Regions from separate parts of the Shewanella sp. SG44-6 genome, predicted to be linked through region 4. Evidence: predicted binding sites of a transcription regulator. Region 4 holds the regulator's gene; each other region holds the start of a gene.
What was found. Region 4 encodes sigma-54, which starts transcription at its own class of promoters, with help from an activator protein. Its sites were predicted from a motif close to GTTGGCACGNNNNTNGNNT; they were not measured.

Region 1: the regulator sigma-54 is predicted to act here: its motif matches at 1,340-1,358, upstream of H5185_RS08085 (superinfection exclusion B family protein).
Region 2: the regulator sigma-54 is predicted to act here: its motif matches at 3,700-3,718, upstream of H5185_RS13355 (DUF1328 family protein).
Region 3: the regulator sigma-54 is predicted to act here: its motif matches at 4,218-4,236, upstream of hmpA (NO-inducible flavohemoprotein).

What each region holds. Positions count from the first base shown of each region.
Region 1 covers NZ_JACJER010000033.1:4,449-10,373, reverse strand. The annotation lists gene H5185_RS08090 (ATP-binding protein) at 1-1,169, opposite strand, end outside; gene H5185_RS08085 (superinfection exclusion B family protein) at 1,399-2,010, shown strand; gene H5185_RS08080 (DUF3149 domain-containing protein) at 2,184-2,315, opposite strand; tRNA gene H5185_RS08075 (tRNA-Leu) at 2,665-2,749, shown strand; gene H5185_RS08070 (DUF4862 family protein) at 3,076-4,047, opposite strand; gene nagA (N-acetylglucosamine-6-phosphate deacetylase) at 4,515-5,651, shown strand; gene H5185_RS08060 (dihydrodipicolinate synthase family protein) at 5,669-5,925, shown strand, end outside.
Region 2 covers NZ_JACJER010000069.1:7,994-13,918, reverse strand. The annotation lists gene arsB (ACR3 family arsenite efflux transporter) at 1-642, shown strand, start outside; gene H5185_RS13370 (tyrosine-protein phosphatase) at 717-1,211, shown strand; gene H5185_RS13365 (ArsJ-associated glyceraldehyde-3-phosphate dehydrogenase) at 1,273-2,283, shown strand; gene arsJ (organoarsenical effux MFS transporter ArsJ) at 2,290-3,507, shown strand; gene H5185_RS13355 (DUF1328 family protein) at 3,838-4,014, shown strand; gene H5185_RS13350 (hypothetical protein) at 4,095-4,289, shown strand; gene H5185_RS13345 (diacylglycerol kinase family protein) at 4,503-5,925, shown strand, end outside.
Region 3 covers NZ_JACJER010000005.1:42,776-48,700, reverse strand. The annotation lists gene H5185_RS01820 (ABC transporter permease) at 1-607, shown strand, start outside; gene mlaD (outer membrane lipid asymmetry maintenance protein MlaD) at 620-1,069, shown strand; gene H5185_RS01810 (phospholipid-binding protein MlaC) at 1,069-1,644, shown strand; gene H5185_RS01805 (PP2C family protein-serine/threonine phosphatase) at 1,655-2,812, shown strand; gene hmpA (NO-inducible flavohemoprotein) at 2,971-4,152, opposite strand; gene norR (nitric oxide reductase transcriptional regulator NorR) at 4,339-5,919, shown strand.
Region 4 covers NZ_JACJER010000136.1:2,804-8,728, reverse strand. The annotation lists gene kdsC (3-deoxy-manno-octulosonate-8-phosphatase KdsC) at 1-228, shown strand, start outside; gene lptC (LPS export ABC transporter periplasmic protein LptC) at 225-785, shown strand; gene lptA (lipopolysaccharide transport periplasmic protein LptA) at 772-1,353, shown strand; gene lptB (LPS export ABC transporter ATP-binding protein) at 1,350-2,081, shown strand; gene H5185_RS18425 (RNA polymerase factor sigma-54) at 2,225-3,709, shown strand; gene hpf (ribosome hibernation promoting factor) at 3,734-4,021, shown strand; gene ptsN (PTS IIA-like nitrogen regulatory protein PtsN) at 4,024-4,467, shown strand; gene rapZ (RNase adapter RapZ) at 4,464-5,327, shown strand; gene H5185_RS18405 (HPr family phosphocarrier protein) at 5,348-5,623, shown strand.

The DNA of each region.
Region 1 (5,925 bases), on a different contig from region 4:
GTAATATCGCGTAATTGGTGATTAAGATTAAATAGAGTGTATTTTTCTTGGCTTTGTTCTGCCGCAATAGATTTAAACTGCTGGATTAAATAACTGGCACGAGTGATATTACTCACAATTAACTGACTGCTTTTTTGGTATTGCTCTAAAATCCCATTGATTTGTTCTAATGTGGCATGATCGCTATGGATAAGCTTGATCAGATCTTCTACATAAGCCAATTGTGAACTTGCAGCCGTTAAACAAATACCTATCGGGGTATTAATTTCATGGGCGACGCCGGAAACTAATCCTCCTAATGCGGCCATTTTCTCTTTTTCTATCAGCACTTGTTGTGTTCGTTTTAACATTTGCAGTGATTGTTCAAGTTCTCTGGTTTGCTCTTTTACTTGGCGAGCAAGTTCATCTTTATAACTACGCTCTAATAATAGTAAGCGATCTCGATCTTCAACGGCATGCATTAAATCGACTTTTGATTGCTGCAGATCTTGATAAGATCCTCGAATTTGTTGCTGCATTGTATTGACGGCTTCGGCGACTAAACTGAACTCGTCACGTTGTGGCTTACGGTTAAAATTTAATGGCGTAAAGGGGTCTTCTAAGCTAATTTCATCACAATATTGGCTTAATTGGCGCAGATGTTTGGTGACATTGAACCAGACCAAAAACAAAATAAAACCTGCAACGAAGAAGGTTTTGATCGCGTTGGACAGTAAAATCAGTATTGTTTTATTATACAGACGATCATAAATAGCATTGAGATCGGCTTGTACTGTAAGGGTCCCAACAGGAATATTTTCATTGTTGGTATAAATCAACGGAAATTGCTTTTCGATAACGGCCGTTTTCTGATACTCACCAAAATGCCATTCTTGATTACTGTCATCACGGATAGAAATATATTTAATGTCAGGTAATTGGCTTAAACCATAGAGTTGAGTGTTAATTAAGTCTTCGTCTATTACCCAAACACTGGATGCTAATACTTCTAAATTTACCGCTTCTATACTTGAAAATACGCGATCAATTCTATTCACATCCTCCTGATAATCACTTATGAGCTGATAAGCTGTCGTCACAATCGTAATCAAAGAGCTAAACACCACGATAGACAGTGTTAACTTTCGGGCAATAGGGCTCTGGAGCAATTGTCGTATGAATATCAGCATATTTTCTTCAATGTGATTAATTACCAATGATGAGTGACATATAAAATACGAGCTTACAGCTTGTTGCGCTAGTGTTAATTCCAACTTTCTGAATTTTATTCAAGCATAGCTTGAATGTCCTAATATGGAATTGAAATGGTGTAAATAAAGATAATGTTAGTGATGTTTTTTATGGCATATATTTTGCTTTAAGTCAGTATGATCAAAAATCTGACACTGCGGGTAAGCTATGATGAAAATAAAAGTAGGTTCAATAAAGTTGTTTAATAGCAAACGTTTATTCGTAAGTGCTATGACATGGGTTGTTGTAACATGTACTAGTTTACTGTTTGCGCCTAAAGATTTACTGGCGTTTTTATCGTTAGATCACCTAGTCAATCAATATGGTCAGTTTATTGGCTTAGGATTAATAATGGGAGTCGCGTATTTTTTAAGTCAAATTTTTGCCTTTGTGGTTGATGAGTCTATTGTTTTTTTTCGCCAAAAACGCACAGTAGAAACCATCGAAGCAAAAGTGAAGCTACTCGATCCGGCAGAACGAGCCTTGTTACGCGAATTCTTTTTACAGGGACAGACTATTTTAACCCTGCCGCAAAATGAGCTAGCAGTTAAAAATCTAGTTCATAGCAGTATACTTGAGATGCTTGGAAATGAGCGCCACTATGCGATTCAAGGACCAACGGCAGAATACAAGATATCGATGCCGGCGCGAAATTATTTAAATCGCGATGTATTACGTTTACCAGCAGGTGAGCCGAGTGCTGAGGAAATGACCTATCTAATCAAAACACGTCCACATTTTATTAATGGCTTGGTTCAATCACGCAAGCATGCCGCTTAATTTAATATTTTGTGCAGTATTTGATTGGTATAAATAAAAAAATGGGGGCCATATAGCCCCCAACTTGACATAAAAACACTCCATGTGTTTTATCGCCAATGTATGATTCGCAAGGAAGAATCCATATTGATCATGAAATAATAAGCAGTAAAATACTTAGCCTAGTTAGAGACTCACTTAGTAGGTGCAGACTTCACAATAAACATCCACATTAGATAAGACATTATTCCAAAGGTACAAAAGATTACAGTCATCGATAGTAATCCTATTGCGTTACCAAACATTAAATCTAACCAAAATGCCATGATATTTATCCTCTGGAATGTGAAATCATGATCATCATAAAGTCAAAACTCTGTCGTGATACTGATCTTGATCAATCTTCAGCAGTGATAATGTTATATTTGTGTGAAACTGCTAATTAGCTCACAAAAACCATCAGCCATTGTTATTTGGCACTATGAATGACTTTTGAGCAATTGAGTGTTTTTTATAGAAATAATAGGTAAAGTACTTGCGATTATTAAATGCAAAGGTATAATCGCCAACACTCAATTGTGACAACATAAGTCGATTAATTGAGTGGTTAGTTTTGCAAAGATATTTGCGTACAGCAGATTTTTTTGCAAAGCTAAATACAGCTTACAAGTCTTTGCCTGAGTGATGAAATTGGTATACATGGGGGATTCAAAATCCCCTGCTTCGCGGCGTGTCGGTTCGAGTCCGACCTCAGGTACCATTATTTAAAGCCCTGTTCTTAATCGAACGGGGCTTTTTTATGCCTATAATTTAAGGTGACAGTGATAAGTTCATCACTTTAATACGTTAGCAAGCCATTGCATTCTTTAGTCGGTAAATTGACATGTTATCTATTTATACACCATTTCCGGTATAAACTGAGTTAAACATTTACTTGTCACTATGTTGCGCAATACACTCAAATACTAAGCGCTAGAATGGGTAAAATGCACTATACAAACCATTAAAGTAAATTTTTAATCAGAAATACATGTGGCATATCTCATATAGATTATATTTGGCTGGCCAAAATGATTGATAGATTGCTCATGATTTTATTTCGAGTACGTGATCGAGCAATGTTGTTAGGCTTTTTAAATAAGAAATTCGTTGGTCAACATTTGCCTCATTTGGGCTTAATGAAATTTTTCCACCAATAAACTTCAGTTGCTTGTAATCACACTGTTGCATGGTTTTTTCTATTTGCTCCATCGTTAATAAAGAGTTTTCTGCAAAGCTGGGAATGTATACGGCTTGTGCTGGAGGCATGTGAGTGTCTTTCCACTGCCCATAAGGGCCGTCTATATCTGAGGTACCAGAAAAGATGATCCCTTTTAACAAGCCGCTGAGATAAGCTTGTTTAGTATGTTGCAAGGGGCCATCGGTATTACGTGTTTCAATAGCTGAACGCCCCCAATTGATACTGATACCAATATCACTATTCAGTTTACTGTTAACGTGCGTAATCGCCGTCATTTCATCTTGTAATAGCATGAAGCCCTTTTCAGCTTCTTGCCCTGCGATATGTGCATCGCAATGTTCAATGACCAGTTTTGCGCCGTACCAGTTCCATGATTGCATGGCTTCAAGCGATGTTTGCAAAGCTTGAATAGATGATTGTGTGTTTTCAGTTATCTTTGGTGCTGTATGTATTTTTAAAAAGCTTACAGCCTCTCTTTTTAAGTGATTGTTTAATTTAAATATAGCTTGCTGTGCTTGTTGGTAAAAAGCCAGTGCAGCTTGTCTACCTGTTTCATTGGTGGAGGCTATGCCAAAATGCGGGTTTTTAGCAATCTGCCCCATCACCCCTGGAATTGATGTAAAAATGAATTGCCAATTCTCATCAATATTCTTAAGAAACCATTCATCATCATAAGGATGCAGCTTTCCCACAAAGGGGTGTTCTAAGCCAATGATATTACTTTGTAATTTTAGCCCCTGGTAGTAACTCGCTTCTAATTCTTGATCCCATTGCTGGGTCGAAGGTGCTGCGGCATACGCACCAATAATATATTCCATTAAATATTAGCCTTAATAAGCAGATCACGCTGCAGGTATACCTATTACACCACTTGAGTTGGTGTAATGCAATCCAGCTTTTGGATTTTTCTGATGAGTTGGATGGTAAATATCTCATTAATATCGAATGAAAATCGTTCATGGCCAAAGCAGAAGTATCTCTATGAACATCTAACAGCAATGTTTACGTAAGATTTTTAAGAAATATATTTTTCCAATCAAGTAACTGGTAGGGGAAGGATTTTAGACACTTAACTGTTGCTCAACATACTGCTTTTCAAACAGCTTCATCATGCGGCTTAGTTGCTGACAGATTTTTATTTTGACAAAAATAAATCAAAAGGTATATTGGTATAACAGGTTGATGGCGTACCTGTGATTTGTTCTGCCAATAGTAGGGCTACTTTTTAAAAGCCTTGTTGAGTTCGCAAAACACTTTGTATGAAGCAACGTAAAGTCGAGAAGTCATGATAACAACTGTAATTGCCGAACAATTATTTGATGGAAAAAGCATCACTAATAACCAACCGATAAGTTTTGAAAATGGCAAGGTTATCGCTTTTGATGTGGTTAATAACGCCAAGCTTATTAAGGTTTCAGGCTTACTAACTCCGGGTTTTATTGATGTACAGGTCAACGGTGGAGGAGGTTTTTTATTTAACCATGACACGAGTTTATCAACGCTTAAAGCAATGGTTGAGGCACATAGTAAGTATGGGACCACAGGATTATTACCGACGCTGATCACTAGTAATCTTGAAACTATAAGTGCTGCCGCTGATACGATCGCACTAGCAATCAAGCAAGAGATCCATGGTGTTATAGGTGTACATTTTGAGGGACCGCATATCAGTGAGCCCAAGAAAGGCATACATAGCAGCAAGCATATAAGGCCCCTAAGTGAGCAGGAATTAGCGATTTATTGTCGCGATGATTTAGGAATAAAAGTGGTCACCTTGGCACCTGAGCATGTGACAAGTGAGCAAATACAGCGATTAACTCAGCACAATGTAAAAGTGTGCTTAGGCCACTCTAATGCCAGTTTTGAATTAACCCAAGCAGCACTAGCTGCTGGGGCTGTTGGTTTTACTCATTTATTTAATGCGATGTCACCACTGACATCTCGTGAGCCGAACATGGTTGGTGCGGCACTACTCGATGAGCACAGTTGGTGTGGGCTGATACTTGATGGTCATCATGTTCATCCGGCAACGGCAAAGTTGGCAAATAGGCTTAAATGCTCTGGCAAAATGATGTTAGTCACTGATGCGATGTCAACCATTGGCAGTAGTCAAAAGGTGTTTGAGTTCGATGGTCATAAAATTGTGCTTGAAGGCGATAAGTTGATGAGCCAAACAGGTCAATTAGCGGGTTCAGCATTAGATATGATCACGGCAGTCAATAATGCTCAAGTTATGCTTGATATACCTCTTGAGGAGGCGCTAAGAATGGCGAGTATATACCCTGCTAATTTTCTTGGAATAAATGACAACATACAGCAATTTGCCATAGGTGCTAATGCAGATTTTACCGTGCTTGAATGCGGTAATAACTCTGCCTTGCACGTTAGCCACACCTGGATTGGCGGCAAAAAAATATTTTAAATTTATGGAGATTTATAATGCAAAAACTGACTGGATTAATTTCCGCCCCTCATACGCCATTTGATAGCAACGGTGAAGTTAATCTTCCTGTCATCGATCGCATTGCTGAACTTCTTATTCGTCAAGGCGTGAAAGGTGTTTATATTTGTGGCACAACAGGTGAAGGCCTTAACTGTTCTGTTGCTGAACGTAAAGCGATTGTTGAGCGTTGGGTTTTGGCATCACAAGGAAAGCTCAGTATTACAGTTCATACTGGTGCCTTATCCATTGTAGA
Region 2 (5,925 bases), on a different contig from region 4:
ACCGCAATGGTGTTCGTGTGGTCGCAATTAACTAAAGGTGATGCGAACTACACATTAGTGCAAGTGTCAGTTAATGACGTAATTATGATTTTTGCCTTTGCGCCAATTACTGCATTATTACTGGGTGTAAGCGATATTCAGGTGCCATGGGAAACCTTGCTTATATCGGTATTACTTTATGTGTTGTTGCCATTATTGGCTGGTGTAACAACGCGTTACTTGCTTAATCGTCGCCATGGCTTAGCCGCTGTTAACTCATTTTTAGCCAATTTAAAACCATGGTCGATTATCGGTTTACTGGCCACAGTGGTGTTGCTGTTCGGTTTTCAAGCTGAAGTGATTGTGTCAGATCCGCAAACCATTGGCTTAATTGCCATACCACTAGTTATTCAAACGTACGGTATTTTTATTATTGGGTACATAGCAGCTAAATGGCTGAAATTAGCCCATAACATTGCCGCCCCAGCTTGTTTAATTGGTACATCTAACTTTTTCGAGCTAGCTGTCGCTGTGGCGATATCGTTATTTGGGCTGCACTCAGGAGCCGCGTTGGCTACGGTTGTAGGGGTATTAGTTGAAGTGCCGGTGATGTTATCGCTGGTGGCCATTATCAATCGGACTCAACATTGGTTTAACCATTAATTAAGTCAGTTTGTGAATTCGGCTTTGTGAATCAATTTATGAACATATTTTGAAGTTACTTTTTGGAGTTAATCATGCAAGCTCATCCTTATGATGTTTTAGCGTTAGATAATGGCGCCAAGCTGATTTTTACCCCGTGTCCTGGTACCAAAGATGAAGCATTAGCTGCGTCAGTTGCCACATTAAAGGCGGCGGGTGCAAAAATGCTAATCACTTTGATGTTTGATGACGAAATAGTGCGTAATAAAGCGGAGAATTTACCCGCAGAATGTGCCTCACAGGCCATTACTTGGGTGCAATTGCCCATTGCTGATGATGCTGCGCCAGGGCAAGAGTTTGAAACTCAGTGGTTAGCCCATAAACTCCAGATTATTGAATTGCTGAATAACCGAAGCGCTATTGCAGTGCATTGTAAAGGCGGTTCGGGCCGCACGGGATTAGTCATTGGTCTGATATTAGTAAGCTTAGGCTGGCCTAAAGATAAAGTCATTAATGCAGTGCAAACTCTGCGACCCAAGGCGCTGACTCATCCGGTTCAGCGTGAATATTTTGATGCATTTAATGGTTAGCATGTAGTGACTAACCTTTAACATTACCACTTAAAAATGAGCGCAAGCTTAGGACACCATTATGACAATAAAAATAGGCATTAACGGTTTTGGCCGTATGGGACGTTTATCAATGCGTGCGGCGTATGATTGGGACGATGTTGAAATTGTGCACATTAATGATCCCGCTGGCGATGCTGCTACCCTGGCGCACTTAATGACCTTTGATTCAGTTCATGGTCGTTGGCATCATGAAGCGACACATGATGGTGATGCCATAGTGATTAACGGTAAAGCTATTCCTTGCAGTCGTAATGTGGCCACCCAAGAAACTGATTGGTCAAGATGCGATGTAGTGATTGAAGCCTCCGGCAAGATAAAAACCAAAGCCTTGCTACAAGCTTACTTAGATCAAGGGGTCAAAAGAGTTGTAGTAACCGCGCCGGTTAAAGAAGACGGCGTGCTCAATATTGTGATGGGCGTAAATGAGCATTTATACGATAAAGCGATTCATCCAATCGTAACGGCAGCTTCTTGTACCACCAATTGTTTAGCGCCTGTGGTAAAAGTGATCCACGAAAAAATAGGCATTAAACATGGCTCGATGACCACTATTCATGACATTACTAACACCCAAACGATTTTAGATGCACCGCATCAAGATTTACGCCGCGCCCGTGCGTGTGGCATCAGTTTAATTCCAACCACCACCGGCTCTGCTACTGCTATTACTCATATTTTTCCTGAATTGAAAGGCAAGTTAAATGGCCATGCGATTCGGGTGCCGCTAGCCAATGCATCGCTTACCGATTGTGTGTTTGAAGTGGCCCGTGGCACAACGGCAGAAGAAGTAAACCAGCTTTTGAAGCAAGCTGCTGATAGCGAACTTAAGGGGATTATGGGTTATGAAGAGCGCCCATTAGTGTCGGTCGATTATAAAACCGATCCACGCTCAAGTATTATCGATGCCTTATCGACTATGGTGGTTAATGATACCCAAGTTAAGCTGTATGTGTGGTACGACAATGAGTGGGGTTACGCTAATCGCACCGCTGAGATTGCGCGCAAAGTAGGTTTGGCGGACAAGGAATAAGCTAACATGGGGCTGTTAACTTTCAGTACATTGCCATCTCACATTAAGCAATATCTAATAATCACTGGTAATTATTGGGCATTTACCTTAACCGATGGTGCACTGCGTATGCTGGTGGTGCTGTATTTTCATCAGCTAGGTTACAGCCCGTTCAATATCGCGATGTTGTTTTTGTTTTATGAGATTTTTGGCGTAGTCACTAATCTTGTCGGTGGTTGGCTAGGTGCAAGGCTTGGCTTAAATAACACCATGAATATTGGTCTCTGCCTACAAATAGTTGCGCTAGCTATGTTGGCCGTACCAGCGGACATGTTGACCATAATGTATGTCATGGTTGCGCAAGCCTTGTCGGGTATTGCTAAAGACCTCAATAAAATGAGCGCCAAGAGTGCGATTAAAATGTTGGTGCCTAGTGATGCGCAGAGCAAGTTGTATCAATGGGTGGCCATTCTTACTGGCTCTAAAAATGCGTTAAAAGGACTGGGGTTCTTTTTAGGTGGCATTTTGCTCACGCTATTTGAATTTCGCGGTGCTGTGCTGTTGATGGCAGCCTTATTAGCTTGTGTGTGGGTGATGAGTCTATTGAGCTTAAAAGCGGATTTAGGCAAAGCGAAAAATAAACCTAAATTTATCGATATTTTTTCCAAAAGTCCGGCGATTAATTTGTTGTCGGCAGCGCGAATGTTTTTGTTTGGTGCTCGAGATGTATGGTTTGTGGTGGCGTTACCAGTGTTTTTAGCGGTGACATTTGAATGGGATCATTGGTGGGTGGGCGGTTTTATGGCGAGTTGGGTGATTGGCTACGGCATCGTCCAGTCATTTGCGCCTTATGTTACTGGTAAAAAACACGGCAAAGTACCAACAGGACGCGCAGCCTTTGTATGGGCTGGCTACTTATTACTTATTCCTGCTGCTATTGCTCTTGCGTTGCACTTTAACTTTTATATCCACGTGACATTAATTGCCGGATTAATGCTATTTGGCGCTGTGTTTGCCATTAACTCGTCACTGCACAGTTATCTGATTGTTAGTTATGCAGGTCATGATGGCGTGTCACTTGATGTGGGATTTTATTACATGGCCAACGCCATGGGACGTCTTATCGGCACCGTTCTTTCGGGGTTGGTGTATCAAATATACGGTTTAGAAGCTTGTTTGTGGATATCGAGTGGCTTTATAGCGCTAGCAACATTAATATCATTTAAGCTGCCGTATACGTTGTAATGCTTGGTGTTATTCTGGCGGCGCTTATGTTGACTCCTTTTCATTGCTCCTTTCGATACTGGTTCGCTAGTATCTGAAACTCTTACCGGAAACATCGGTAAAAAGTGCCTACAAGTCTGTGGCTCTTCCATAGCTCATTTTTCGATATTAAATTAAATCCTTTATAATCATGGTTTTAATTTTATATTTACTGTTGGCACGATGTTGGCATTAGTAAAAACATAGTCGTTGTGTAAATGGTTAATTCTCAGATGGTTAGGTATGAGGTCGATATCAAAAGGATTAGCACATCACGCACCATACTGTAAATCGTACACCAAGGAGGTTTTTATGTTGGGCTGGACATTAATGTTTTTAGTTATAGCCGTTATAGCAGGACTATTGGGTTTTACTGGTATTGCTGGAGCCGCAGCAGGGATCGCCAAAATTATTTTCTTTATCTTTATTGTATTACTGGTGATTTCATTATTATCCAGTGCGATTAGAGGTAAAGGTCCCCGAGCATAGTAGGTAACCTGAGCTCTGAAGCCGAGTTAAGGTTAGCGACAAAACGTTATTCGATTACAACCATCATCTAGGAGATGAATATGAAATTATTAAAATTACTGACAATGGCAAGTTTAATGGTGTTTTTAACGGCTGGTTTATCAGCATGTTCAGACAATAAAGCTGAGAATGCTGGTGAGAAAGTGGATGAAATGATCCAAGATGCCGGTAATGCTGTTGAAGATGCATGTGAAGATGTAAAAGAAGGCATGAAGTCAGAAGATCCAGACTGTTAAATACAGTGCAATCTGATTAACTATTTAATCCGTTCAGAGCCGTTAGGTTATTAACGTAAAGTACATTGATGTCAAAGGTCACGACTTGTTTAGACTCATATAAGTCAATGTAAAATCTTAAGAGCGTGGCGCGAAGTGATTAGATAGTTATAGTGATAAGTATTGTCTTAAGCAGCACTCATGTGCTGCTTTTTTTAAAAAAGGAGGACCACAATGCTCACCCGTATCCATATTAAATATTATTATACCCTTGGTACGTTATTGGCTGCGTGCTTATGTGTGGCGCTTCCTTATGTGTTACTTAAGCTTGTTTTTGCGTGGCTTGCATTATCTTTAGGCTTGGTGAGTTCGGCGTATTGGTTTAATAGTGCAGGTATTTTCCGTAAACGCCAAGATGGCAGTATTCCTTGGTATATAGGTTGGAGCTTTATTCCGTTTTTATTGGGTTGCCAGCTATATAACGCCTGGGCGAGAAAAAATGACAAAGTTCCTGCAATACAAAAAATTGATAAGCAGCTGTATTTAGCCTGCCGGTTGTTTTCGGGCGATATTGACCGACTTAAGCATGAGAAAATTGATGCTATTTTAGATGTTACTGCAGAATTTGACGCATTAGAGTGGACTCTGGTTGATGAAAATATTGCCTATTTAAATATTCCGGTATTGGATCACAGCGTACCTAGCGTCGCACAGTTAAATCAAGCGATTAATTGGTTACATAACCAAGTCAGTAATGGCAAAAATGTCGTAGTACATTGTGCATTAGGTCGAGGGCGTTCGGTGTTAGTGCTAGCCGCTTACTTAGTGTGCCGTGAGCAAAATCGTAATGTTAATGATGTGCTGAAATCTATCAGTAGTATTCGTCAAACCGCGCGGTTAAATAAATGGCAGTTAGCGGCCGTCGAAAAAATGCATCGCCTGAATCAAATTCATATCCATAAACGCGCTTGGTTGATTGTGAACCCAGTGTCAGGTGGCGGTAAGTGGCATGATGAAGCCGATCATATAACTCAAACCTTGAGCGATTATTTTCAGCTTGAAGTCTTATATACTACTAAAGACAAGTCTGCGGTGCAACTAACCGAACATGCCAAAAAACAGGGTGCTGATATTATTGTTGCTTGTGGTGGAGATGGCACAGTTAACGAGGTGGCATCGGTGATTGTCGACAGTGATATTTATCTAGGTATTATTCCTATGGGCACCACTAATGCACTTAGTCACACCTTGTTTGGTATCACCAGTAAGTTAGTACCGGTATCGCAAGCGCTTGATATTTTGATTCAAGGTTATTCTCAGCGCATAGATACTGCCATGTGTAATGAGCAATTGATGTTGTTGCTAGCGGGCTTGGGCTTTGAGCGGAAAATGATACAGAAAGCCGATCGCGACCGCAAAAATGAGCTCGGACAGTTGGCTTACCTTAATGGTTTGTGGGAGGCGATAGATGAAAATCAGCCTTTGTCGATGAAATTACAGCTTGATAGTGGTGATATTCAAATGATTAACACCACGAGTTTAGTGATTGCCAATGCGGCGCCATTCACCAGTGTATTAGCCCAAGGAAATGGTGAACCCAATATTACCGATGGTTTGTTAGACATTACTTGGATTGAGTCCAGTGAGACATCACCAC
Region 3 (5,925 bases), on a different contig from region 4:
CGCAGCATTATTTACTGGCATGGTGGTGGCGCTGCAATTTTACGACACCTTAGTGCGCTTTGGATCGGTGGATTTGTTGGGTTCGGCAGTGGCCTTGAGTTTGATTAAAGAACTGGGCCCGGTAATGACTGCATTGATGCTGATTGCGCGAGTAGGCTCTGCTACCTGCTCTGAAATTGGTATTATGCGCAATGAGCAGCAGTTTGATGCGCTTGATTGCATGGCGATTAACAGCTATCGCTATGTAATGTTGCCACGTTTACTTGCTGCGTTAATTTGTGTGCCTATTCTAACGGCAGTGTTCGACCTGGTTGGGATAAGCGGTGGTTATATCGTTGGCGTTCACATCCAAGGCGAAAACCCTGGTGCATATATTCAAGGTGTGCTGGATACGATTAGCTTTAAAGATGTGCTGGTTGGTCAAATAAAGTCGTTGGTATTTGGTTTATTTATTATGTGGATACCCTTGTATTACGGCTTTTACTTACACCTGAATCAAAAAAATATGGGCGCTGAAGGCGTCAGTAATGGCACCACTCAGGCAGTGGTAATGAGTGCAATTATTATGCTATTTAGTGACTACATCGTTAGCTCATTAGCGCTATAACTCGAGGTAACAATGAAAAACAATTACGTCAATTTTCTCGTCGGCCTGTTTGTGCTGTGCGGGATTGGAGCCTTGGTATTTATGTCTGTTACCATTGGCGGGGCATCTATTTCTAATAGCGGTCAATATACCTTAGTCGCTAAATTTGAAAACTCTTCAGGTTTAAAAGAGGGGGCTTTTGTTGAAATGTCCGGTGTAAGGGTTGGATTAATTAAATCGATTAAGTACGACCCTAAAGCGTATGAATCTGTGGTTACAGTGTCATTAGACAACAGCATTACCGTGCCAGATGATTCCGTCGCGTCTATTCGTACATCTGGGATTATCGGTGACAGGTTTCTTAAAATATCCAGCGGTGGATCAGACATCAATATGGAAGATGGTGATGAGTTTATTGATACAGAGTCATCAATTAGCATCGAAGAATTAGTTAGTAAATATATGTTTAGTCAGGATAAATAATGAAATCGATAATAGCTTTAATCATAATGTTAGTGATGTCGTCTGTAGCTTTAGCAGCACAAGGACCGACAGATCGGGTTAAATTGGGTGTGTCAGATATCATTAGTATTGCTTCTGATAGTGCTTTGTCGGTTGAACAAAAAAAACAATCGCTCAGTGATGTGATTGAAAAGCATGTGGATATTCAAGCGTCTGCGCAACGCGTATTAGGTAAGTATTGGAGAGAAGCCAGCGACAGCGAAAAGCGTCAATTTATGGTGTTGTTAAAAGGCGTGCTAGTCGATACTTATATTGTATTGTTAGAAAAATATGATAATGAAACTGTTGCTTACACTGGCGAGACCATCAAGAAAAAAGTCTATGCAACGGTAGATACCGACATACATACCAAAGACAATATCATTCCAGTTTCTTACCAGCTTTATCAGCGCAATGATGAATGGAAAATTTACGATTTTGTAGCGGAAGGTTTATCAATGATCCGTACCTTTAGTAAAGACTATCAAAGTACCTTAAAGAAAAGTGGTGTTTCTGGTTTAAATGAAGCCCTTGCTGCTAAATTAGCCCAAAAGTAAGGTCTTCCCTTTGAGTATAGACAGAGCATTAGCTAATAATATCATTGATGAAACCTTGTGGTTTAAAACCACCTTGGCGCTCACGTTAACTGAGTTTAATTATTACCTCATTAAGAAAAATGGCCAAATTAGCTGTAATTTTTCATCCTTGTGTGATCAACATTACACTAACCTGTATAAACAGTTTCAAGCATTGTCGTTACAGCACAGTACCATTGAGATATTGCCATTAAATGATGATGGCAAGACGTCTTGGGCACTGCCTTTTGGTAAAGATTCGAGCTTATTTGACTGTATCATTTTGCTCGATTTGCCTGCCAATGTAGAGTCGCATCATGTTAGTTCATTGTATTTCAAGCTTTTATACCAGCTAAAAAGTTTTCAATTCTCTGAAGCATCTTCACAGCTCAATGCCGCTCAAGTATGGATCCGCGATGAGATAGAAGAGATTACCCGCTTACAACAGCTGATGTTGCCAGACAAAGGTATTGAACTCAGCTCCGTTAAAATGGCCTACACCTACAAAGCAATGAAAGGCGCCGGTGGCGATTATTTAGATATTGTCGATCTCGGTAAAAGTCGTCCTGACATTCAAGGTGATATAGGAATGATTATTGCCGACGTATCGGGGCATGGCCCAGCCGCTGCCGTAGAGACGGCAATGATAGATGCGATTTTACGCACCTTTGAGCCGAAGAACTTATCCAGTAGCTCTTCAGAAGTACTCAATTATATCAATCAACACTTTTTCACTAAAAAGCCCCGCGGCAGTTTTTTAACTGCCACAGTGCTTCGTTATAATTGTAAAGACAAAGAACTCATTTATGCCAATGCTGGCCATCCGCATGCGTACTTGAAAAAAGCCAATCGACTGGTTGCTCTAGATCAGGGCGGGATACCGATAGGTGTACTGCGTGAGCAAAATTGGGATACCTACAGGGTTAGCGTGGATGTTGGTGATATTTTGTTTGTTTATACTGATGTTGTCATCGAAACTCAAAATGCCCAAAAAGAGCTATTTGGCTTTGATCGCTTAGAAAAAGCCATTAGTGCCGCCCCCGATGAACCCGAAGCTATGCTGGAGTATCTTGAACAGCAAATGAAACTATTTTGCGGTTTTTCAGAGTTTCAGGATGACTTAACCATGTGTGCTATCCAGTTTATTTAAGTTAATAGAGTATTTAATCATTGAGAAGATGAAGATTGGGATGACGATATCCCGTTTTAGGACATCTCCAGCCATAGGTTTAATCGTTTTTTATCAATAACTAAAAAGCCCTGAGTTAACGCTCAGGGCTTTTTCTATCTTACGGGTTTGTTGGGTGATTAAGCGCTTAATGCTTCAGTTGGGCCAAAGAATTCATAATGAATTTGGTTTTCTGGTATACCTAAGCTGGTGGCGATAGCTAATGCTGCTTTCATAAAGCCAGTAGGGCCAAGTAGGTAAAATTCTACATCGCGGTCTACAGGCAGTTGCTCCGCAATCAATGATGCATCGATGAAGCCTGTCGCATGAGGTTGGCAATATTGTCCTGGTTGGCTGTAAACATACAACGGCTTGATGTGGTCATGGGTTAAGGCAAGTTGATCAACATGGTGTTTAAACGCATGAACATCACTATTAAGAGCCGCATGAATAAAGCGAATATCACGGCCTGAACCAGCTTCAGTATTGAGCATACTAATTGCAGGCGTAATGCCCACACCGCCGGTGAGTAAAATTAATGGTTTGGTATTTTTGCGTAAAGTAAAATCGCCACTGGGGGCACGCAATTTCACTTTATCACCTAACTGAATGTGGTTATGTAAGTGATTTGATACCACACCATTAGGTTCACGCTTGACGCTAATTCTTAAGTAATCTTTGCCTGCCGCGTCAGATAAACTGTAGTTACGACGCATTGATACGCCATCGATATCATCAAATACTAAGGTTAGAAATTGACCGGCTTCAAAGCTTGGCAAACTTTTATCATCAAATGGTTGAAAGTAGAATGAGGTAATTACTGAACTTTCATCTACACGTTTGACTACAATAAACTCACGCTCGCCGCGCCAGCCACCAGTTTTCTGTTCGTTCTGTGTGTAAATTGACTCTTCAGCCGCAATTAATATGTTGGCTAACTGACCGTAAGCTTTGGCCCAAGCATCAATTACTTCGTCTGTTGCAGCATCGCCGAGTACGGCTTTAATGGCCTGTAATAAACAGCTGCCAACCGCATCATATTGATGCGGCAATATACCTAGTGCGGTATGCTTTTGGACAATTTTACTGACCGCAGCGCTTAAATTACCTAGCTCATCAATATTGGCACCATAAGCAATCACAGCGTTAGCCAGTGCTTTAGGTTGAGTGCCTTTAGCTTGGTTAGTTTGATTGAAATAAGGCAATACTTCAGGATGCTGGGCAAACAGTAATGGATAGAAATGGCTGGTAATGTCATTGGCGTAAAGTTGTAAAGCGGGGACAGTGGCCTTAATAATTTGAACAGTTGCAGTGTCTAACATTCATGATTCCTTTTTGGGGAGTAAATAGCGATAAGCTTCAATCAATTACCTTGTATACCTAGACATTACACAGAACGTGCCAATATTTATCACACTGATTTTAAACATATAAATTTAATAAAGGTTAAATTGACCTAGATCGATAAGTGTGTCAAATTAACCTAAATTAGGTTTATTTGACTTATTATGAATATTGTTCCCTTTATCGACATTGTAGAAGACTTAAATCGTGACTTGATAAAATCGGAGCGTTACTTGCGGCTGATTTTAGCGATTCAACGCGCTATTCCGTGCGATGTTGTAGCCTTACTGAAGCTTAAACAAGATCATTTGGTGCCTGTAGCTGTGGTGGGCTTAAAGCAAGAAGCGTTAGCGCGACAATTTTCGATTAACCACCATCCACGCTTGCAGCAAATTTTAGCTAACCCACACGTTACCCGCTTCGATGCCGACTCAACACTGCCCGATCCCTATGACGGTTTAGTCGATGATGGCAGTGAACAATTGCACGTGCATGACTGCATGGGTAGCACCATTTATATCGATGGTAAAGCCTGGGGCGTTTTAACCTTAGACGCTATGCAAGCAGGTAGTTTTGATTCGCTTAATCCAACCGAAACCCGTGCTTATATTGCTGCTGTGGCCGCTGCGATTAGTACCAGTGAACATATTGAAGCGTTAGAAATTCAAGTTGAACGTAATCATCAAGTGGCACAGTGCATGTTAGCGACTGCAGGGCCGTCGAGCATTATTGGTAACAGTGGCGCAATTACGGATTTATTGTCAGAGATAAATACTGTTGCCGCCAGCGATCTATCGGTATTAATTACCGGGGAAACTGGTGTGGGTAAAGAGTTGGTTGCCAAAAGCATTCATCAACAATCACGTCGTAGCGAGCAACCGTTAGTGCAAATTAACTGTGCAGCACTGCCAGAAAGCATCGTTGAAAGTGAACTCTTTGGTCATGTAAAAGGTGCCTATTCTGGTGCGGTAAGCGATCGTCGGGGCCGCTTTGAGCTTGCCGATGGCGGCACATTATTTTTAGATGAAGTGGGTGAATTACCGTTAGCTGTACAAGCTAAGTTATTGCGTGCATTGCAAAATGGTGAAATTCAGCGTGTTGGTAGCGACAATATTATTGTGGTGGATGTCAGAATTATTGCTGCAACTAATCGTAATTTGCAGCTAGAAGTTAAAGAAGGTAGGTTTAGAGCTGACTTGTATCATCGTTTAAGTGTTTATCCACTGCCTGTGCCAGCATTACGAGATCGCGGTAAAGACGTTATTTTATTGGCAGGCTATTTTTTAGAAAAAAGCCAACATCAACTTGGGGTCGCGAAACTGAGGTTGCAACAAAGCGCGATTAATCAATTAGCCCAATATCATTGGCCTGGCAATGTGCGTGAGTTAGAGCACTTGCTTAGTCGCGCTGCCTTAAGGGCCATTAGTGAACAAGGTCGTCATGCTAGTATTATTAGTATTAGCCCTGTGCATCTGGGGTCAGAGTTTATGGCGAGTCATTCTGAAGCACCACAGCAAACCGCGATGGAGAATCAATCCACCAATGATTCAACGGCTAGGTTATCCCAAGTGATAACCCAAGGACTGCGTGATGCCACCGATGAGTATCAGCGGCAAGTCATACAAACAGTATTTGTGACTGAGCGAGGTAACTTAGCTGCAGTTGCAAGGTCCTTAAAGCTAGATAGAAGTAATTTAATTCGTACCATGCGTCGTTTAGCGCTTGATCCTAATACGGGTGAGTAAAGCGAA
Region 4 (5,925 bases):
AATGTCAGCGCAGACGAAGTCGCTTATATTGGCGATGATATGGTAGATCTCCCGGTTATGAAAGCAGTTGGTCTTGCCGTGTGTGTCGGTGACGGGCACCCATTTGTTAAGCAACATTGCCATATGACCACCTCTCTTAATGGTGGCCATGGCGCGTTACGAGAACTCACTGATTTACTGCTTTTAAGCCAAGATAAATTTGCCAGTGCTCATGGTATGAGTATATGAATAGAATCACTCTAGGTATTGTGGCTTTTTTTGGACTTGCTTTTTTCCTCTACTGGCAAGCGCAAATAAAACGCAGTGAAATGGATGCTGTGAAAGTTCGAGGCATTGAACGTCCAGACTTTGTAGCGGATAACCTACGCACCACAGAATTTAATAAACTCGGTTTAATTGCTAGCCGAGTCAGTGCCGAACACATGGAGCATTACGCCTCAAGTGACATTACTCACTTTACTAAACCTGTTTACCTCATTTACCCTGAAAACGGCCAAGCGCAATGGCAATTAAGCGCAGATAGAGGCCAATTGAATAAAAATACCAGCCAAGTCATATTAGAAAATAATGTTATTATTGATGCCATTAATATAGAAGAACCCCTGCAGTCACTCAGTACCCAAGCTGTTTCGGTGGATTTAACCACTATGATCGGCACCTCACAAGAGATGGTGTACATCAAAGGTAAAGGGTTTATTATTCAAGGTTTAGGTCTACATGCTGACTTGAATTCGCAAAAATTATCGCTACTCAGCCAGGTAGAAGGAACATATGAGCCACATTAATCGCCTCAACACTCACGCCAATGTTATGTTATTTGGCAGCATATTTTGCCTGCTGAGTTTACCTACCATAGCGAAACAAGGTGATCTTCAACAAGAGTTGAAAATTGCCTCAGTAAGCCAGTCTGCTGACATTAAAAATAATCAAATTGTTTTTAATGGTCCTGTTACCGTTACCCAAGGCACTATTAACATTAATGCTGATGAGTTACGGGCGTTTACTCCCGAAAACAGCACCAGTAAAAAACTCATCGCTATAGGCAACCCTGCAACGTTTTCACAAGAGTTAGACGACGGTCAAATTGGTACCGCCAGTGCCAACGAAATAAGCTATGATCTTGCTACCACTACACTGACATTGACAGGTAATGCCAAACTGGATCAATCTGGTAGCCAAGTAACCGGTAACCGTATTAAGTACAACATTAACGCTCAAGAGCTGATTGCTGAAAGTACTGGTACAGGGAAAGATCGCGTTATTACTATTATTCAACCTGAGAATTTCCAAGACGAGACTGCACCAAAGCAAAAGCTCCCTGAAATTCCTGTTAAAAAGCAGATCAAACCATGACCCAAATAACCCTAACGGCTGAAAATTTAGCTAAAAGCTATAAAACTCGTCAGGTTGTTAAAGATGTGAGTTTAACCGTTAAAACAGGCCAAATTGTTGGTCTTTTAGGCCCCAATGGTGCAGGTAAAACAACCACGTTTTATATGGTTGTCGGCTTAGTGCAAAGCGATAAAGGTCGGATCTTAATTGATGATGACGACTTAACCGCCGACCCAATGCATCTTAGAGCTCGCAAAGGGATTGGTTACTTGCCGCAAGAAGCCAGTATTTTTCGCAAACTGACCGTATACGACAATATTATGGCCGTGTTGCAGACTCGCAAAGAGCTCACTACCGACCAACGGATTGAGCAAGTAGAGCATTTACTAGAAGAATTCCATATCACCCATATTCGCGACAGCCAAGGCATGTCGTTGTCTGGTGGGGAACGTCGTCGAGTAGAGATAGCGCGCGCGCTGGCCGCTAATCCTAAATTTATTTTGCTCGATGAGCCTTTTGCGGGGGTTGACCCTATTTCTGTCATCGACATAAAAAAAATCATTCAACAGCTTAAAAACCGCGGCTTAGGGGTATTAATTACCGATCATAACGTACGTGAAACCTTAGACGTCTGTGAGCGAGCTTATATTGTCAGCCAGGGCAATTTAATTGCCGAAGGCACACCTGATGAGATATTGAGTAATCAACAAGTTCGGGCTGTGTACTTAGGTGAACAATTCAAGCTATAGTTACTTTACTGGCCTTTTAGTCTATCTAACTCATTTCATTGAACGATATCTAAATAGCGTTAAATGTCATTGATGTATGTGACAATCGATTACAGTTTTCGAGATTGTCATTTTTATGGAAATCATCTAGGGATAAGCGGTAAATGAAAGCGTCACTCCAACTCAAAATGGGTCAACACTTAACCATGACCCCTCAATTGCAGCAAGCGATCCGCTTACTGCAATTATCGTCATTGGAGCTACAGCAAGAAATCCAACAAGCATTGGACTCAAACCCATTGCTTGAAATAGAAGATGAGTTTTCTCAAGCAAAAGACTCAGTAAAAGAAAGTCGCGACCAATCGGACACCGACTTTAGTGACAACAGCGTGGTCAATATAGAAAAAGACACCTCAACAGTCGACACAGCAGAATCCATGACCAAAGAAACCATGGACGATTTAGCTATGGATACCACATGGGATGAAGTGTACACCGCCTCACCAATGTCAGGTTCAGGCAGCGCTAGCATGCGCGATGATGATATGCCATTCCAAGGTGAAACGACTGAAGGCTTATATGAGCATTTAGAGTGGCAAAAAAATCTCACGCCATTTTCTGACACTGATCGAGCAATTGCTACCGCGATCATTGATGCCATTGATGAACGCGGCTATTTAACCCAAAGCACTGAAGATATTCTCGAAGCCATGGGTGATGAAAGTGTTGAACTAGATGAAGTTGAAGCGGTATTAAAACGTATTCAACACTTTGATCCCGTTGGTGTTGCCGCACGAGATTTAAGCGAATGTTTATTCATTCAATTAGCCCAATATGCCGACACAACCCCACATATAGACAATGCCCGTCTGCTCATTAAAGACTATTTAGATTTAATTGCTGGGCGCGATTTTAGATTATTGATGCGCAAAACCAAGCTCAAAGAAAACGAGTTGCGTGACGCAATCACCTTAATCCAGTCACTTAACCCTCGCCCGGGCTTGTTAGTCACCGCTATTGATGACGAATATGTTATTCCTGATGTAACCGTACTAAAGAAGAATGGCCGTTGGGTTGTAGAGTTAAACCCAGACAATATGCCTAAAATTGGCGTTAATCAACAATATGCAGCCATGGCTAGAAGCAGTAAAAACTCTGCCGATAGCCAATTTATTCGCGGTCATTTACAAGAAGCTAAATGGTTCATCAAGAGTATCGAAAGCCGCAATGAGACCTTATTGAAAGTCGCCAATTGTATTGTGCAATTTCAGCAAGGTTTCTTTGAATATGGTGAAGAAGCCATGAAACCTATGGTGCTCAATGATATTGCTGAAGCAGTAGAAATGCATGAATCAACTATTTCACGGGTTACCACTCAAAAATATATGCACACACCACGTGGGCTATTTGAATTAAAGTACTTTTTCTCTAGCCATGTCAGCACCGACGATGGCGGAGAATGCTCATCTACCGCTATTCGTGCTTTTATCAAAAAACTGGTTGCAGCAGAAAACCAGCAAAAGCCATTAAGTGACAGTAAAATGGCCCAACTGCTGGCAGATCAGGGGATCAACGTTGCGCGTCGTACGATTGCAAAATACCGCGAAGCGATGCTCATTCCGCCCTCAAACCAACGTAAGAGTTTATAACCTACAAGGCAACGGAGGATTTTTATGCTTATCAATATGACAGGTAGAAATATCGACATTACCGAATCTTTACGTGAATACGTTCAAGGTAAATTTTCAAAGCTTGAACGACACTTCGATCAGATCAATAATGTACACGTTGTGCTCAATGTAGAAAAATTACAACAAAAAGCAGAAGCTAAAATCAACCTTAATGGTGCAGAGATTTTTGCCATGTCAGAAAGCACTGATATGTATGCTGCAATAGACGCCCTGATCGATAAACTCGACCGTCAGGTAATTAAACACAAAGAGAAGTATACAAAACACTAACGATGGAACTTTGTACCATTCTGCAGCCGGAATGCACTACCTGTGCCACACCGGGCAGTAAGAAAAAAGTACTGGAACTCATCAGCAATTTAGTCGCTGCCCAGTACCCACCCCTATCTTCGCAAGAGGTTTTTGAAAGCCTATTAGCGAGAGAGAAAATGGGTAGCACAGGTATAGGAAATGGCATTGCGATACCTCATGGTAGATTAACGACCATAGAACATCCGATCGCAATATTTATTAAATGTGAAGAAGCCATTGCCTTTGATGCAATCGATAAACAGCCCGTGGATATTTTATTTGCTTTGTTAGTACCTGCAGATCAGTGCCAACAGCATTTAAGCACGCTATCAAGCGTGGCTCAAAAATTAAGCGATAAGCAAATATTGAAACAGCTTCGTAAAACTCACGACTCAACAGAACTTTATCGGGTTATTACTGCATGAAACTTGTCATAGTATCGGGACGTTCAGGCTCAGGAAAATCTGTTGCTCTAAGAGTATTAGAAGATCTAGGGTATTATTGTGTTGATAATTTGCCTTTACCACTGATTGGCACATTACTGGCTCAGCTCAAAGGTAATAACGATCTAGTGGCAATTAGTGTTGATGTACGCAACATTGCCGAGCAAGGTAAAGTCCTTCAAGATCAACTTGCCTTACTTGAACATGACACTGAAATTATTAGCTTCTTTTTGAATTCTAATGATAAAGTGCTACTCAAACGCTATAGCGAAACGCGTCGATTACACCCGTTATCTAAAAATCATATTTCACTGCAAGAAGCGATCATATTAGAAGGCCGTTTACTTGAGCCTATCGCAAAAATTGTTGATCATTATATTGACACCTCTGCCCTGAATATTTACGAATTAAGCGACCAAGTCAGGCAAATCTTGTTAGGTAGTGTCGATAAAGAGTTAGTGATTAACTTTGAGTCTTTTGGCTTTAAGCACGGTATGCCAACAGAAGCAGACTTTATGTTTGATGTGCGCTTTTTACCTAATCCGCATTGGGAAATAGCACTACGACCACTCACAGGTTTAGACGAACCGGTACAAGAGTTTTTAGGTCGGCAACCTCTAGTGAATAAGTTTATCTGGCAAATTGAAAACTTATTTGAAACCTGGATGCCGCATTTAGAACGTAATAATCGCAGCTATCTGACTATCGCCATTGGTTGCACCGGTGGCCAGCATCGCTCGGTATATATAGCCGATCAATTAGCAAAAAGGTTTAGACATGGCAGTAAACATACAGTTAATGCTCGCCACAGAGAATTAAATTTAACAGATACTGACAGCTAACTGAGCATAGGATCGCGCTAATGATCAAACTTGAACGCCAAGTAACCATTTCAAATAAATTGGGGTTACATGCTCGAGCTGCAACAAAACTTGCTGTTTTAGCGGGTGATTTTGATGCCAGTATCACGTTAACTCAAGGCGATAAAAACGCCAGTGCAGCAAGTGTACTTGGGTTATTAATGCTTGAAAGTGGCATAGGTAAAATGATCACAGTAACAGCCCAAGGCCCAGATGCTGAAGTGGCATTAAATGCCGTGTGTGATCTGATTAATGCTAAATTTGATGAGTCTTGCTGAATTATTTAGTGATACTTTCACCAATTACTGATCGTTAAGCCATCATCACTTATTTATTTCCATCTTTAAATGAAGTCGTCATACTAACCAAACTGCCACGATATTGCGGTTCGAAGGTTAACGGTCAGTTCCTCGATAATATTAGCCTTTATATTGAAAACGCGCGGCGGATCCCCTGCTGATTAAGTATTCATTCTCTTAAGAGAGATTAGCGTTGTAGCCAATTTCAATCACGGTTCTCGCTTGACCAAACACCGATATAATCGGACGTTAATTTTTGTGTAAAGCAACATCAGCAGTTC